One region of the Lysinibacillus sp. GW247-5R2A genome, then DNA from elsewhere that is predicted to be linked to it. Evidence: predicted binding sites of a transcription regulator. Region 1 holds the regulator's gene; the other holds the start of a gene.
The links. The regulator NrdR, encoded in region 1, represses ribonucleotide reductase genes. The targets are predictions, from matches to a motif close to AACACNATATATNGTGTT.
Positions count from the first base shown of each region.

Region 1 (8,247 bases):
TAGTTGTCGCGAATACATGGTTTGGGCAAAGCCTTGCCCGGTTGAACGGTACATCCTCTTGTCATGTCCATAAAAAAAGGACGGACATTTTGAAGATGTCCGCCCGCTATATGTGCATGCGCAAGTTTACGCAAAACAATTCAACGTGTCATACCTGTTCACAGCCTTTAAAGCGTTGTATCAGGTGAGAAGCGGGCAGCCTCTACTTCAACCACAAACTTTGTATTCATTAACCTTAATTATATTAGCATGTATATGATAAGCTGTCAAACACTAATTTTCTTATCATACCTAGATTGACCTAATCTTAAATAATTTATACAACAGCAAGATTCATTTTATACAAAAAACCTCACTTATGCAAGTGAGATTTTTTAGGAAAGATTATTTTGTAATTTCCGCTTTTATAGCTGCTAGGAAATTCTCAAAGCTAATTGTTTCGGAATCTTTAGAGCCATAACGGCGAACATTTACACCATTAGCTTCAACTTCTTTATCACCAATGACAAGCATATACGGAATCTTTTTCATTTGTGCTTCACGGATTTTATAGCCTAATTTTTCTTCACGATCATCCATTTCCACACGTAAGCCCGCTGCCGTTAATTGCTCTTCAATTTGTTTTGCATAATCGAAGTGAGCTTCATTCGATACTGGAATGACCTCTACTTGCACTGGAGCTAACCAAGTTGGGAATGCACCTTTATACTCTTCAATTAAGAAGGCAACGAAACGTTCCATTGTTGAGACAACGCCGCGGTGAATTACGACTGGACGATGTGGTTTGCCATCTTCTCCAACGTAACTTAAATCGAAACGTTCTGGTAATAAGAAGTCTAGCTGAACAGTTGATAAAGTTTCTTCTTTACCAATCGCTGTTTTTACTTGCACATCCAGTTTAGGGCCATAGAATGCTGCTTCACCTTCTGCCTCGAAGTAATCTAAGCCAAGCTCATCCATTGCTTCTTTTAACATGCTTTGTGCTTTTTCCCACATAGCATCATCATTGAAGTATTTTTCAGTATCTGCAGGGTCGCGATACGATAAACGGAATGAATAATCATTTAAATCGAAATCTTTATACACCTCTAAGATTAACTGCACTACTTTTTGGAACTCTGCTTTAATTTGGTCTGGGCGAACAAAGATATGTGCATCGTTTAAAGTCATTCCACGTACACGCTGTAGGCCAGAAACTGCTCCTGACATTTCATAGCGGTGCATTGTACCAAGCTCTGCAATGCGTAATGGTAAACTACGGTAAGAATGCATGCTATTTTTGTAAACCATCATATGGTGAGGACAGTTCATTGGACGCATAATTAATGTCTCGTTGTCCATTTCCATTGGTGGGAAAATAGAATCTTGGTAATGATCCCAGTGACCTGAAGTTTGGTAAAGCTCTTTTGAACCTAATACAGGTGTATAAACATGCTTATACCCAAGAGATAATTCTTTATCGACGATATAACGCTCAATAACACGACGAATTGTTGCACCATTTGGTAACCAAAGTGGTAAACCTTGGCCGACTTTTTGAGAAGTTGTAAATAGCTCTAATTCCTTCCCGATTTTACGGTGATCACGTTCTTTTGCTTCTTCTAGCATTTGTAGGTGATGTTTTAATTCTTCTTTTTTGAAGAAAGCCGTACCATAAATACGTTGGAGCATTTTGTTATCAGAGTTTCCTCTCCAATAGGCACCTGCTAATGATAACAGCTTGAATTCGCGAAGTTTACCAGTAGATGGTACGTGAATACCACGGCAAAGATCGAAAAATTCCCCTTGATAATAAATGGACACTTGCTCATCTGCAGGGATTGCTTCTAGTAATTCTAGTTTATATTCATCGCCAATTTCTTCATACATCGTTTGTGCTTCCGCACGACTTACATTTTTACGTTCTACCTCTAGATTTTCAGCAATAATTTTTTTCATTTCCTTTTCAATTGCTGGTAGATCTTCGGCAGTGATTGGTGTAGGAGAATCAATATCGTAGTAGAACCCACCATCGATAACAGGTCCAATACCAAGTTTTACATCAGGGAATAAACGTTTAATTGCCTGTGCAGTTAAGTGGGCTGTTGAGTGACGTAAAATTTCAAGTGCTTCTGCATCATCTTGTGTGATAATGGCAATGGCAGCATCTTCTTCGATAGGTGTTTTTAAATCTACTAATACACCATTAATTTTACCTGCGTAAGCTTTTTTTCGTAAGCCAGGGCTGATTGATAAGGCTACGTCATCTGTTGATGTACCTTTTACAAATTCCTTTACAGCGCCATCTGGGAAAGTTAATTTAATCATTTCTGACATATTCGTTGCACTCCTTTGTTATGGTTGAATACATAATGATTGATGAAATGTTGACTAATAAATCAAGTGATACGGCTGCTTCTATGAGCGCTCTTCCCCTCGAATTGGGCGAGGTCTCTCCACAAAATAAAAAAAGCCCCGTCCCTCACGAAAGGGACGAAGCGTATGCTCGTGGTTCCACCCTTCTTCCTTCCGACTTATTAAGTCAGACGAAGCTCAAGGCTAGCTAACGGGCTAGGGACCGGCGAAAGATTATCCCTTTCGCTGCTCAGTAGGTAGTAAATGATGCGTTCATACTAGGAAGCTTTCAGCCGTTGACTTCCCTCTCTAGAAGCTGATACACAAAATTCATGTCCTCATCAATGCATATTGATATTTAGTATATGAGTCAGTATACGCTCGATTGTCGAAAAATGCAACTACCAATGTTACATCCTACGGTTATTGCCACGCATTTCAATTGGCTCTGTTAAGGCTTTAATACGCTCCATTATACGGCCCGCCTTGACAACCTCAATATCACCTTTTTGCGATTGGGCTAAATGGTGCTCTAATTCTCCATAATTAAAATTAGATGTAATAAACGTTGGCAATTGCTCAGCCATTCGATAATGGAAAATAGTTCCTAAAATTTCATCCCTTGTCCATGCGGTCATTGTTTCTGCCCCTAAATCATCGAGCATTAAAACAGGAGCCTTTTTAATATAATCTATTTTTTCATTCAATGTATTATCGCCAATAGCATTTTTCATTTCCCGTAAAAATTCTGGCACGAAAACAACAACTGAACGTATTTTAGTAGACGCTAATTCATTGGCAAGTGCACCAAGTACAAAAGACTTCCCTACGCCGAATTTACCGTATAAGTAAAAACCTTTTGAAGGTAAATGACCTGATTCTTTTGTCGCTTTAACAAATTGCGCTGCTTTTTGGGCAATCATCACTCGAGACTCATCATCAATACTTAAATCGTGAATCGTTGCTTGAAGCACATCTTTCGGCATATGCATACTAGCAATCATATTCGCGACATCCCGACGCTCTTCTTCTCTAATTTTTTGCTCACAGCGTACATAATCCATTTCAACTGTATTCCGAACTACCCTTAAAGTAGGAAGGAAGCCTTTTAAATAGTTTGTACAATGTTCTGTGTTATCACAACCACAGCATTCCGTAGATTGACTAATAAATTCATGGAGCTTAGGTAAATTTCGTTCGATATTATCGTAGCTTAATTCATCTGCATGACGTGCTAGAAATTCTTGTACGCGTGGATTTTCTAAAATTTCACGTCGCATGGCTTCATAGCGTTCTTGAAACGAGGGTACATTAATAGCTCGTTTTAATGGTCCATTTATAGGTTCGATTGTTGCTCACCTTCTTTACTATTCACTTTTCCCCAGCATCTCTAATATTTTTTGACGTTCTTTTTCAAAATCTATCGTGCTAGAAGTACTTTCCTCTTGTTTCTCATCACGTTTATAAAACCACTCGGGGACTTTTTCTTCTCGTTGATGTCCTGAACGTCCCTTAGCTCGCTGGCTTGTTTTAGTGGATGTTTGAGGTTTGTTTTTCCAAGTTGTATATTTATCATGCTCTTGGCGTGCAAGTTCCATTGCTTCTTTAGCAGTTTGGATATTTTTACGCACCCAATGATCCGCAATTGTTTCCACATATTTTTTAGGTAACTTCATATCCGTTGTTAACATAACATACTCAAGTAACGCATTGACTACCCCAATCGGCATGCCATGCTGCACAATTAAACTTTCTGCAAGTTGCACAGATGTTTGCAAAGGTTCTTTCCCATTATTAATGTCACGCAATACTTGAATAGGAGCCGTAGTCTCTAAATAGTGTTGTAACTCCTGATCCTTCGATTTTTGTCCGGTTTCTTCCACTGGCAACGGCTCGCTAACTCTCGCTATTTTGGGGGGCTCTTTTGACATTGTTAACTTGTAGAAATCAGCAGCTGCCTTGCGTAAGCGCTCCTGTGAAATCCCTAAATCATCGTCTAAAGCAAGAATCACTACTTTTTGCATATCAAGCGCTGTTAAATGATATAAAAATGCCAGCTTAGCAATAGCCTCACGAACTTCTAATGTCAGTAAATTGGATGGCACCAATTGCTCAGATAAACCTGCTTTCAACAGATCGAAGTCAAATTGCTCCAAATAAAAAGGATACACCCTTTGTTGTTTATCCTTACGATTCGTATCCACTTGTAAATCTGATGGAATATTGGAATGAACGGGCTTATAGACATCTATAAAGGCACGAGATACATCTTTAAAATCCGCGTCCCTCACAGGGGATATAAAACGTTGCCGTAAATTACGATATGCCTGCTCTCCAATTTTGCTAAATAAAAACATCGATAACAACGGGTCTTTCATAAAGCTTTCCGCATCTAATGGGCGCTGCAGCTCATATAAAAAACTTCGCTCACCAGCATTTTCTTTTTTCCATGTACGTAGTAAACCAATCGCTTCAAGGGCTATACGCGCCTCAAACACTTTACCAATAGGCAGCCCGAGCACATTCATTAAATAATAATGTGTCATTTGCGGCTTTGGTATCTGCTCTGCTTCTGCCCATAAAGTTAAATAAAGGCTTATAGGGTCTGAGCCCGTTAACGGTTGATAGAATAATGTTACTAATTGACGCTCTTGAGTAGAAAATGCATGAGGTAGACGAATGTCAAAAGGATCGCCAGGCTGCAATTCCTTAAATAAATGAATCAACGTCATTCATCCTCTCTATTTTCTATGATTTCTGCTCCGTTTGACGTTGAATAATATCTTTAATCTCCTCGATAAAGACATTGATATCCTTAAACTGTCGGTAGACCGATGCAAAACGGACATACGCCACCTCATCAATTTTGGCTAAGCGATCCATTACCAATTCACCGACATCTTCTGAGCGTACTTCTGAATTTCCTATACGACGAAGATCTTTTTCAATTGATAGGACAAGCTGCTCCAGTATATCAAGCGCAACTGGGCGTTTCTCACAGGCACGAATAAGTCCACGAAGTACCTTTTCACGGCTAAATTCCTCTCGTGAACCTTCTTTTTTCACTACAACTAATGGGGTCTCTTCAATTTTTTCAAACGTTGTAAAACGGAAGCCACATGACTCACATTCACGACGTCTACGAATTTCTTTATTATCATCTACTGGCCTCGAATCCACAACACGCGTTCCGTTAAATTGGCAAGATGGACATCTCATATAATTACTCTCCTGGTTTACAACAATTTAATATTTCTATTATAACAAATTTCCTACATATAAGAAAAGTGCATTCACGTAGTGAGCTCATGATAAACCTAAAGCACCTAAAGTACAAGGAAAGTTTTTTAAAAAAAGCACATTGAAACCAGTTAGATTTCAATGTGCTCAAAATGAAAATATTATGCGTTTACCGTTTCTAATGCATTAGCCACTTTTTTCACTAGGTCAACAACGCGTGCAGAGTAACCCCACTCATTGTCATACCAAGCAAGTACTTTCACTTTACGGTTACCTAATACCATTGTGGAAAGTCCATCAACTGTTGATGAGTAAGTCGTTGTGTTGTAATCAGAAGATACTAGTGGTTCAACTGAGAAATTTAAAATGCCTTTCATTGGACCTTCTGTTACAGCTTTTACGAATGCTGCATTAACAGCGTCCACTGTTACATCTGTATTTAAATCTACTACAAGGTCAACCAAAGAAACATTGGGTGTTGGAACTCGAAGTGCCATACCATGAATTTTACCTTCTAACTCAGGTAAAACTAATTTTAATGCTTTGGCAGCGCCTGTAGATGTAGGAATAATTGATTGTGCACACCCACGTGCACGACGTAAATCTTTATGTGGATTATCTAAGTTCTTTTGATCGTTTGTATAAGCATGAACAGTTGTCATTAAACCATTATCAATACCAAATGTATCATTTAACACTTTCGCTACTGGTGCTAAGCAGTTTGTTGTACAAGAAGCGTTTGAAATTACATCATGTTTAGCAATATCAAGTTTGTCATCATTCACACCTAAAACAATTGTTACATCTTCGTTTTTACCAGGTGCTGTTAAGATAACTTTTTTCGCGCCAGCTTCTAAGTGCATTGCTGCTTTATCACGTTCATTAAATTTACCTGTAGCTTCGATAACGATATCAACACCCATTGTAGTCCAAGGTAATTTTAATGGATCGCGTTCTCTAATAATTTGAACACGTTTGCCATTTACAACTAAAGCATCGCCTGCTGGTTCTACTGTACCTTCAAATGTTCCGTGATTTGTGTCATACTTAATCAAATGTGCTAACGTTTCTGCTGGATAGCTAGCGTTAATAGCAACAATATTTAAATTTTCTTGTACGATCGCTTGGCGGAAAACCATACGTCCGATACGTCCGAAACCATTAATAGCAATTGATACTGTCATTTAAAAATCCTCCTGTGAGTACATACTCAGATTAATTATATACTTTATGGTGATTAGTATAACACAATTTTAAAAAAGATGAACATTAAATAGTCATATTATAAAAGTTCTTATTTTCTGAAAAATTATCTTTTATTATGGCATTTGCCCATAAAAAAATGTGTAGCAAGATTTACTTGCTACACATTTTCAGCTTGAAACACTTTAAATTACATCCCAGAAAGCTAGAATTTTCTTTAATTGTTCCTCTGTATTTTCCAGATTTTCATTATTATAAATGACCGCATGAGCTCCCTTTTCTTTGACAGACATAGGCAACTGTGAGTGCATGCGTGCTAAGGCATCCTCTTTTGATAATTGATTGCGTTCCATTAAGCGTCGAAGCTGAACCTCTTCACTTACCGACACTACAATGATACGCTCTACAAAATGCTGAAGCTTACTTTCAAATAACAGGGGAATATCCATGACAACATGCTCATGGCCACCTTCTAAATAGGCATCGCGTTGTCGTAGCATTTCCTTTCTAATGGCCGGATGCATAATATCATTTAAAATTTTGCGTTTGGCAGGCTCATGAAAAATAATATCTCCAAGCATTGTCCGATTTAAATTGCCATCCTCTAGTAAAATATCTTGGCCGAAGTTTTCTGCAATAAATGCCAGTGTCTCCGTTCCTGGCTCGACGACATCTCGCGCTACAATATCTGCATCAACAATCGGCAATCCTAGTTCGAGCATCATTTTTGCTACTGTACTTTTTCCGCTTGCAATACTTCCTGTAAGTCCGATAATCATTGTTAAATCCCCTTTAATGTTGACAATTTGGGCAAAAAACCGATGTTCGCCCACCAATCGTCATCTGACTTGTCGCCGTTTCACATGCTGGGCATATCTTTTTCCCATACATTTTCAAACGATTCTGCATGCTCCCAGCTTCCCCATTAATATTTCGATAATCAGAGATGGTTGAACCACCTGCTTCAATACTTTGACGCAAAACAGCAACGATCTCCTCAAATAGTGCTCGTTTACGCTTCTCACTGATACGGTTCATTTTTCGAGCAGGATGAATTCTTTGAGCAAACAGCGCCTCCGTTGCATAAATATTGCCACAGCCCGAAACGACTTGCCCATCCATAATCACTTCTTTTACGGCTTTATTCACATATTTCGGTAATGTTGATTTTGTTATAAAAAAATCACACGCTAAATCATCAAACGGCTCTGGCGCCATTTTTGTTAATGGTATATGATCTTCAATTTTTGCCAAAAATCGCAATTCACCAAAGCGTCGTATATCCGAATAAATTAAGTAACCACCATCAGCCATTTTAAATGTAGCATGGATATGCTTTTGGAATTTTGCTTCATCGATGTCTTCTGGTGAATTCACAACAAACCATGCCCCTGTCATTCCTAAGTGACTAACAAGTACATAAGGAACCTCATCTTTCAATAAGTGAAAGAAAATATATTTCGCACGTCG
Region 1 is NZ_JBWKZL010000006.1:90,667-98,913, forward strand. Features, by position in the region: gene thrS (threonine--tRNA ligase) at 385-2,316, opposite strand; gene dnaI (primosomal protein DnaI) at 2,745-3,674, opposite strand; gene AC07YC_RS11000 (replication initiation and membrane attachment family protein) at 3,702-5,066, opposite strand; gene nrdR (transcriptional regulator NrdR) at 5,083-5,553, opposite strand; gene AC07YC_RS11010 (glyceraldehyde-3-phosphate dehydrogenase) at 5,736-6,758, opposite strand; gene coaE (dephospho-CoA kinase) at 6,963-7,556, opposite strand; gene mutM (bifunctional DNA-formamidopyrimidine glycosylase/DNA-(apurinic or apyrimidinic site) lyase) at 7,570-8,247, opposite strand, start outside.

Region 2 (8,247 bases), on a different contig from region 1:
CACGGCTACCATCCACATAGACCGTACCACCTTTAGCGCCACCTTTATATAGTCGCTCATATACTTTTTCAACCTGTTGTACAGTATAGCCTTTTGGCGCGTTTACTGTTTTAGAGATCGATGAATCAATCCATTTTTGAATAATACATTGTACATCCGCATGTGCCTCTGGTTTTAGCTCCATTGCCGTTACAAACCATTCTGGAAGCTCTTGCTCATTAGCCTCTGGATGACGATCTAAATATTCTTTGACAATTTCAGCTTTCACTTCAATGAACTTACCTAGACGGCCAGAACGGTAGTAAGTGAAGGAGAAGTATGGCTCAAGACCTGTTGCTACGCCTACCATTGTTCCTGTTGAACCCGTTGGAGCAACCGTTAATAAATGGGAGTTACGGATACCTGTTGCCAAAATTTGCTCCTTAATGTGTGCAGGCATTTTTTGCATAAAGCCTGTTTCTGTGAAAGCTTTACGTAAACGAGCTGTTTCTTCGTCTGTAGCACCTACTAAGAATGGGAAGCTTCCACGCTCTTTAGCAAGCTCTGTAGACGCCTCATACGCTGTTTCAGCAATTGTTTTAAAGATTTCATCGACTAAAGCATTACCTGCTTCAGAACCGTATTCTTTCTCACAATAAATGAGTAAATCAGCTAGGCCCATTACGCCCAGACCAACACGACGCTCACCTAGTGCTTGTACACGGTTCTCTTCTAAGAAGTATGGTGTTGCATCAATAACGTTATCCTGCATACGGACACCGACACGAACCGTTTCACGTAGTGCTTCGTAATCTACAGTTTGGTTGTCTTTATTCGCAAATTGTGCAAGGTTTACCGCTGCCAAGTTACACACTGAGTATGGCGCAAGTGGTTGTTCCCCACATGGATTAGTTGCAACAACGCTTTGACCATATGCCTTTGCATTCGTCATATCATTGGCATTGTCGATAAAGAAAATTCCTGGCTCTGCAGAGTATGTTGCACATACATTAATTAAATTCCACAATTCTTTCGCTTTGATCGTGCGATATGTGCGGATTTTATAGCCCATTTTCTCCCATTCACGAACGTCACCAACATGATGCCATTCTGTGTTGTAAGCATGCATTTCTTCTTTCGAGTATTCTTCAACCGCTGGGAAACGCAGTTCGAAATCAGCATCTTTTTCAACAGCTTCCATAAATTCTTTTGTTAATGTTACGGAGATGTTTGCACCTGTTAAAAACTCTGAGTTATGCACAGTATATGTGCCACCATCACGTAATTTATTTTCAGCCTCACGAATAATGGCCGTATCAAATCCACCTAAACCTTCAATGCTTTTATAGTTTACAATGCCTTGGTACATCGCTTCTTCCTGCATAGAAAGTGGCTTGAAGTTTAATTTCTCTTTCGCTAGACGGATGATCGTTTCATCCGTTGTATTTTCAATTAGGTAACGCAGAATACGTGGGTTTTGCATTTTCGAAATAATAAACTCCACAATATCTGGATGCCAATCGGCAAGCATAATCATTTGTGCTCCACGACGTGAGCCACCTTGCTCTACAAGATGTGTTAATTTAGCAATATCATCTAACCAAGAAACAGAACCTGATGATTTACCGTTTACACCACGTGCCAATGTGTTGCGTGGACGTAATGTGGAACCATTTGTTCCTACACCACCACCACGGCTCATAATTTCCATTACTTGCTTTCGGTGATCACTAATACCTTCGCGTGAATCCGCAACAAAAGGCATTACGTAACAGTTAAAGAATGTTACATCTGTTTCAGATCCTGCTCCGTATATTACTCGTCCAGCAGGAATGAACTTTAAGGACACTAATTGCTCATAAAATTTTTCAAACCATTCTTGGCGTTTTTCTGGTGTTTTTTCAACAACCGCCAGTCCTGTTGCATTTCGTTTAGCGATTTGTTCATAAAAAATCTCAAGAGGCTTCTCAAGCACGTCAATTGAACGCGTAATCACACCCGTTTCTTGCTCCTGTGGATCGTCTAAAACGCTACGATAATCTTCCTCAATCAAAATATCAGCTGTTTTTGTAGTCATGTCCAGCTTTTGAATTGTCCCTAAACCACGTGCAGGGAATTTTGGATCAGCTTTTACCGTTAAAACAACAAAGTCACCGGCTTTTAGTGTTTTCTTTTCTGTGTCTTTAAACGAGTAGCGATCGATCATGACAAGTCTTGATACACCTTTGTGCTTGATGTGCATATCAGGCGTGACAGGGTGTACCTGCGGGAATTGTTCGATATCTTTGTTTAACTGTTCAAATTGATTGTTTACATCGGGTTGATGATTTGTGAGTACCATCGTTTTGCCTCCCTTACAAAATAAATACACAATATCATGTGTTGTTAAACACTACATATTGTGTATATGTCTTTAAAAAAGATACTATATATAGATTTTCAATTCAACTCTTGCTTTTTTCAATAGAATCGTAACTACTTGTAATAGCAAGGATTGAACGCTTAAAAATATTTTTTTTATACCATTTTTTACTTTTTGAAGTTCCATTCATCAGATGCATATTTTTTTTCTTCTAATGCACGGACATATTCTAACTGCTCCTCAGAAAGTGTAAATGGTTTTAATTCAATTTGCAACGATTTTGCAAAACCATCTCGAAAAGCAGTCACACATTGTTCAACTGTCACAGGTTCATCCACAAGACTGTTAATCGCTACTGCTTTCTCTGGTAATTTTCTGCGCATACGATCCTTCGCTTCTTCACTCGAAAAATTAAAGACCGATAATAACTTCTCCTGATCTAAATCTAATAAAATGGCACCATGCTGCAATATAACACCTTTTTGACGTGTTTGCGCACTTCCCGCTATTTTTTTCCCTTCGACTACCAGCTCATACCAGCTTGGAGCATCAAAGCATACAGCACTTTTCGGACTCTTTAAGTCTGCTCTTTTCTCCTCTGTATCAGGGACACTAAAATAGGCATCCATCCCTAAGTTATGGAAACCTTGCAAGATTCCCTCACTTAGCACACGGTACGCCTCTGTCACTGACTCTGGCATATTTGGATAGCTTTCTGTTACGATGACACTATATGTGAGCTCATGCTCATGCAGCACAGCTCGTCCACCAGTTGGTCGACGTACAAAACCTAAGCCTTGCTCACGTACAGCATCTAAATTTATATCTTTTTTGGCTTGCTGAAAATAACCGATTGATAATGTTGCCGGTTCCCACTCATAAAAACGAATGACTGGTGGAATGAACCCCTCACTATGCCAATCAAGTAATGCTTCATCTAGTGCCATATTAAAAGAAGGACTACATTTCCCTGAATTTAAAAAATACCAAGTTGTCATATGTTCATCTCCTACAATTTATAAAAATACCTCAGGCCCCACCTGCGGTTCAACCTTAACGAAGATTACGTTACAGTTCAAGTTGTGGCTTTTCAAACGATATCGACGAATTCGCCACAATCTAGTTAATTTTATCAAACTCATTGGACTATCGCTAGCGCATCTTTTATAATAATAAAGAAGATAGAAAGGGGTAAGAAAATCTTGGACATACTTATCACAATCGGTGTCGTTTTAGTAGTCGTAATTGCATACATCGGTATTAATGCACTAAGACTCAAAAAAGCTGTAACCAACTTAACACAAGAACAATTTATTGAAGGCTATCGTAAAGCGCAGCTAATCGATGTTCGTGAACAAAAAGAATTTGATGCTGGTCACATTCTTGGCGCACGAAATGTTCCTTCCACAACATTACGTCAACGTTATAAAGAAATTCGCCCAGATTTACCAGTATATTTATACTGTCAAAATACAGGCCGTAGCTCACGTGCTGCACTATTTCTTAAAAAACGTGGGTACAACCAAATTTACCAACTTCAAGGCGGTTTCAAAACTTGGACAGGTAAAATAAAAGCCAAAAAATATTAATATTTCCCTAAAAAAAGTCGTCTCAAAGAACTAGGAGACGGCTTCTTTTTATACAAAAAATTCAGAGTTTCTACTATATTATATCTATTGCAAAACTTTAAGTGGCTATTTCGTACACTCGTTCATACTATAATGATCCTCCTCCCCCTCACTTGTCCCCACTTCATTTCTTCCACATTAAGCTTTCGTATTTACCCATTTGCGCATACTACGGAAATCTTTGTATGTCCAAAAATACTAATTATCGTTAGTAATTTTCATTTATGCACTACATTCTTCTATTTTTCTGAAAATAATATAAATTTCTAGTTGAATAATTGTAAAAGCACTGCTAGGATATATAATATCTTAAAATAATATTTATGATAAAAAATTAATAAGCTATGAATGCTATGGATCAAACTATAGCAGGAGCAGTTCTGGAGAGAGCGCATTGTGCGTCGCCGAAGGGTTCACTATCTCAGGCAAAAGGACAGAGGAGTAATAACAGCTTTTTTAAGCGATGCCATACGATGGTTACGATGATTTCATGAACCATCCGTGATCAAATGGTATTTGTTATTCTGACGTTTTTCCGAGACTAGTGTCACAACTAGTCTCTTTTTTTATTTTTCCAGTCATTATTTTTTATGCATCTTTGGGGGGATTAACGTGGAACAGCAACAATTAAAACGTGAATTAAAAAATCGCCATGTACAGCTTATTGCCATTGGTGGGACAATAGGAACCGGTTTATTTCTAGGCTCTGGGAAAGCCATTGCATTAGCAGGGCCTTCGATCATCCTTGCCTATTTAATTGTCGGAACGGCACTCTTTTTTGTTATGCGTGCATTGGGCGAACTATTATTATCGAATTCAGGATATACATCATTTACGGATTTTGCCTCCGAATACATAGGGCCATGGGCAGGGTATGTAACAGGCTGGACCTACTGGTTCTGTTGGATCATGACGGCGATGGCAGATATTATCGCTGTGGGGGTTTATACACAATATTGGTTTGATATCCCTCAATGGGTTCCAGCTATTGGTTGTTTAGTAGTATTACTACTACTGAATTTATTGACGGTCAAACTATTTGGGGAGTTAGAATTTTGGTTTGCTATCATTAAAGTGATTACCATTGTGGCGCTCATTATCCTTGGACTTATTATGTTAGTGACAGGCTTTCAAACAAGCTCAGGGACGGTTTCAGTAGATAATCTTTGGGTCCACGGCGGCCTGTTTCCAAATGGAGTATATGGCTTTTTAATGGCCTTTCAGATGGTTGTTTTCGCTTTTGTCGGTGTGGAATTAGTAGGGGTATCGGCAGCCGAGACTGCGGACCCACAAAAAAACATTCCTTCTGCTATTAATAAAATACCATTTCGAATTTTACTCTTTTATGTAGGGGCACTGTTTGTCATCCTATGTATCAATCCATGGTATGAAATGTCTGCCACAAGCAGTCCATTTGTCCAAGTATTTACATTAGCGGGCATTCCAATTGCTGCAGGTATTATTAATTTTGTTGTGCTCACTTCAGCCGCATCTGCTGGTAATAGTGGTTTATTTTCAACAAGTCGCATGCTCTTTAATCTTGGTAAAAATAAACAAGCATCACCTGCTTTTGCTAAGCTCAATAAAAATAGTGTTCCAAGTAATGCACTAGTCATTTCTGCAATTGTTGTATCTGTAGGGGCACTGTTAAGTAAGTTAATGCCAGAGAATGCCTTTAGTATCGTAACGACTATTAGTGCGATTTGCTTCATATGGGTGTGGAGTATTATCATCATTTCTCACATCATCTATAAACGGAAAAATCGTGCCCTACATGAAGCCTCAAGCTTCAAAGCACCGCTGACACCTTTTATTAACTACGTAGTGCTTGCGTTTTTTGCTTTCCTATTAATTGTGATGTTTATTTCAGAGGCAACACGTACAGCTCTTCTACTAACACCTATTTGGTTTATTGCCCTTTTCATTCTATATAAAATGAAAAAAAGATGACTTCAGAGCTCACTCTGAAGTCATCTTCTACTCGTTAAAAAATGGTCATATCCCATTCTGTCGCTAAATGTTTCAGTAATTGGACACCTGCGACACTATTCCCGATAGGATCAATGGCTGGTCCATAAATACCTATTCCACAGCCAGCAGGGAATGGTGAATCTAATCCTGCATGGCCTGGGACAGCGGTAAGAATGGCACCAGAAACACCACTTTTAGCAGGAAGTCCAATAAATGCCGCAAATTTCCCTGAAGCATTGTACATACCGCATGTTACCATTAGAGCCTTTGCTAATTTTGCCACTTGTTTAGGAAATAATTGTTTCTTTAATAGCGGATGATAGCCATCATTAGCGATAACTAAACCAATCATCGCTAAATCGGAGACATTGACTTCAATCGCACATTGCTTTAAGTAAACCTCAAGAGCCGCTTCTACTGGGCAGTCTAAGAAACCAGAATCCATTAAATAGTAGGCTAGTGCTCGATTACGGTTAGCTGTTTGCCACTCGGATTGAAACACTTCCTCGTTGACACTTAATTGCTTACCTATGATTTGCTCTAAAAATTGCAGGATTTTGTCAATCTTCTCCTGTGGTGAATGACCAATCATCATAGAGGAGACAGTAATCGCCCCAGCATTAATCATTGGATTAAAGGGCTTTCCTGGCTGATGACTTTCTAAGCGAATAATAGAGTTGAATGTATCCCCTGTTGGCTCAACATCAACCCTCTCTAATACATAGGGCAATCCTCGATCCATACAGGCCAGTATAAAGGTGATTACTTTGGAAACACTTTGAAGCGTAAATAACTCCGTCGTATCACCAGCTTTAATTTCATGCCCTTCAGTGCCAATAATGGCTATAGCTAATTGATTTGGGTCTTTTTTAGCTAATGCAGGGATATAGTTAGCGCACCGTCCTTCTTTTGCGGCAGAGCGAAACTGTGTGACCGATTGTGCCACAAGCTGATCGTGACTAGGTTGTGTTGACATTACTGTGGACTCCTTTCAAAATGTGCAAAAACAGAGTCTTCATAGTTCTCCTATGAAGACTCTATCCATATTTTTGCTATCCTTTTATAGCTTTGGAGGCATGGTCCCCTCCGGAATTAACGATTCATACGTCTCCCCATCAAGACGTTCTTGCCATTCCTTTTTAGCTTCCTCAATCAGTATTGGATTAGCCAATAACTCAATTGCTGTACACGCCATAATTTTAGCAGCTTGTAGCATACCTTTATGGGCGATTGGCGTGACACCTTGAGAAACAACTTGCCATGTATGCAGTGGCGTTCCTAACGCCATACATACTGTCGTACATTGAACAGTTGGCACATTCCAGCTAACATCTCCCACATCCGTAGAGCCACCCATGATAAATTCAGGGAGCATTCGAGGAATATGATCAGCAATAACTTTTCCTTGTAATTGTTGAACATCTCCTTTATGTAGACCAACTAATGAAGAGGCTTGTACTTCAGGAGAAAACGTATTGAAAATAGCCTGAGCATACTGTTCATCCTCTATTGTATAGTCTGGCATGCCAATTTCAAGTATTTGTTGATACATGGCGTCATAAAGCGTCTTATTCGTTATTAAATTAGAAGCAGCACCTTCAAAATCAATTTCTAGGGAAGTACCTGTCATGAGCGTCGCACCCTTCGCTATTTGTTCAACGCGCTGATAGATTTCTTGCACCTGTTGCTTTTTAGGTGCCCGCACTAAATAGGTAACCTCAGCATATGGTTGGACAACATTCGGAGATGTTCCACCAGAGTTTGTAATAGCATAATGCACTCTTGCTTCTGGAATGATATGCTCTCGTAAATAGTTTACCCCAACGTTCATTAGCTCAACAGCATCTAGTGCACTTCTTCCCAAATGAGGAGCAGCCGCAGCATGTGCACTTTTACCTGTAAACTTAAATGTAACAGCATAGTTTGCTAGAGAGCTACAAGTCATCACTGTTGAAAACGTACCAGGATGCCAAGAAATGGCGATATCTACATCATCGAATAAGCCAGCTTTCGCCATATAAGCTTTACCAGATCCATTTTCTTCTGCAGGGCAACCGTAAAAACGGATGGTTGCGGATTGTGGATGTTGCTCTAAATAATCTTTTACGGCAACAGCCGCTGCAAATGCTCCTGTTCCTAATAAATTATGGCCACAGCCATGACCACTTCCCCCACTCTCAAGAGGCTCATGAGTGGTAACACCGCCCTTTTGGCTCAAGCCTGGTAATGCATCGTATTCCCCTAAAAAGGCGATGACTGGCTTTCCTGACCCAAAAGTTCCAACAAGCGCAGTATCCAGCCCAGTTA
Region 2 is NZ_JBWKZL010000005.1:265,634-273,880, forward strand. Features, by position in the region: gene AC07YC_RS10325 (vitamin B12-dependent ribonucleotide reductase) at 1-2,320, opposite strand, end outside; gene AC07YC_RS10330 (lipoate--protein ligase family protein) at 2,509-3,339, opposite strand; gene AC07YC_RS10335 (rhodanese-like domain-containing protein) at 3,544-3,930, shown strand; glycine riboswitch at 4,340-4,416, shown strand; gene AC07YC_RS10340 (amino acid permease) at 4,582-5,919, shown strand; gene AC07YC_RS10345 (glutaminase) at 5,954-6,916, opposite strand; gene AC07YC_RS10350 (M20 family metallopeptidase) at 7,001-8,247, opposite strand, start outside.
Region 2: the regulator NrdR is predicted to act here: its motif matches at 2,368-2,385, upstream of AC07YC_RS10325 (vitamin B12-dependent ribonucleotide reductase).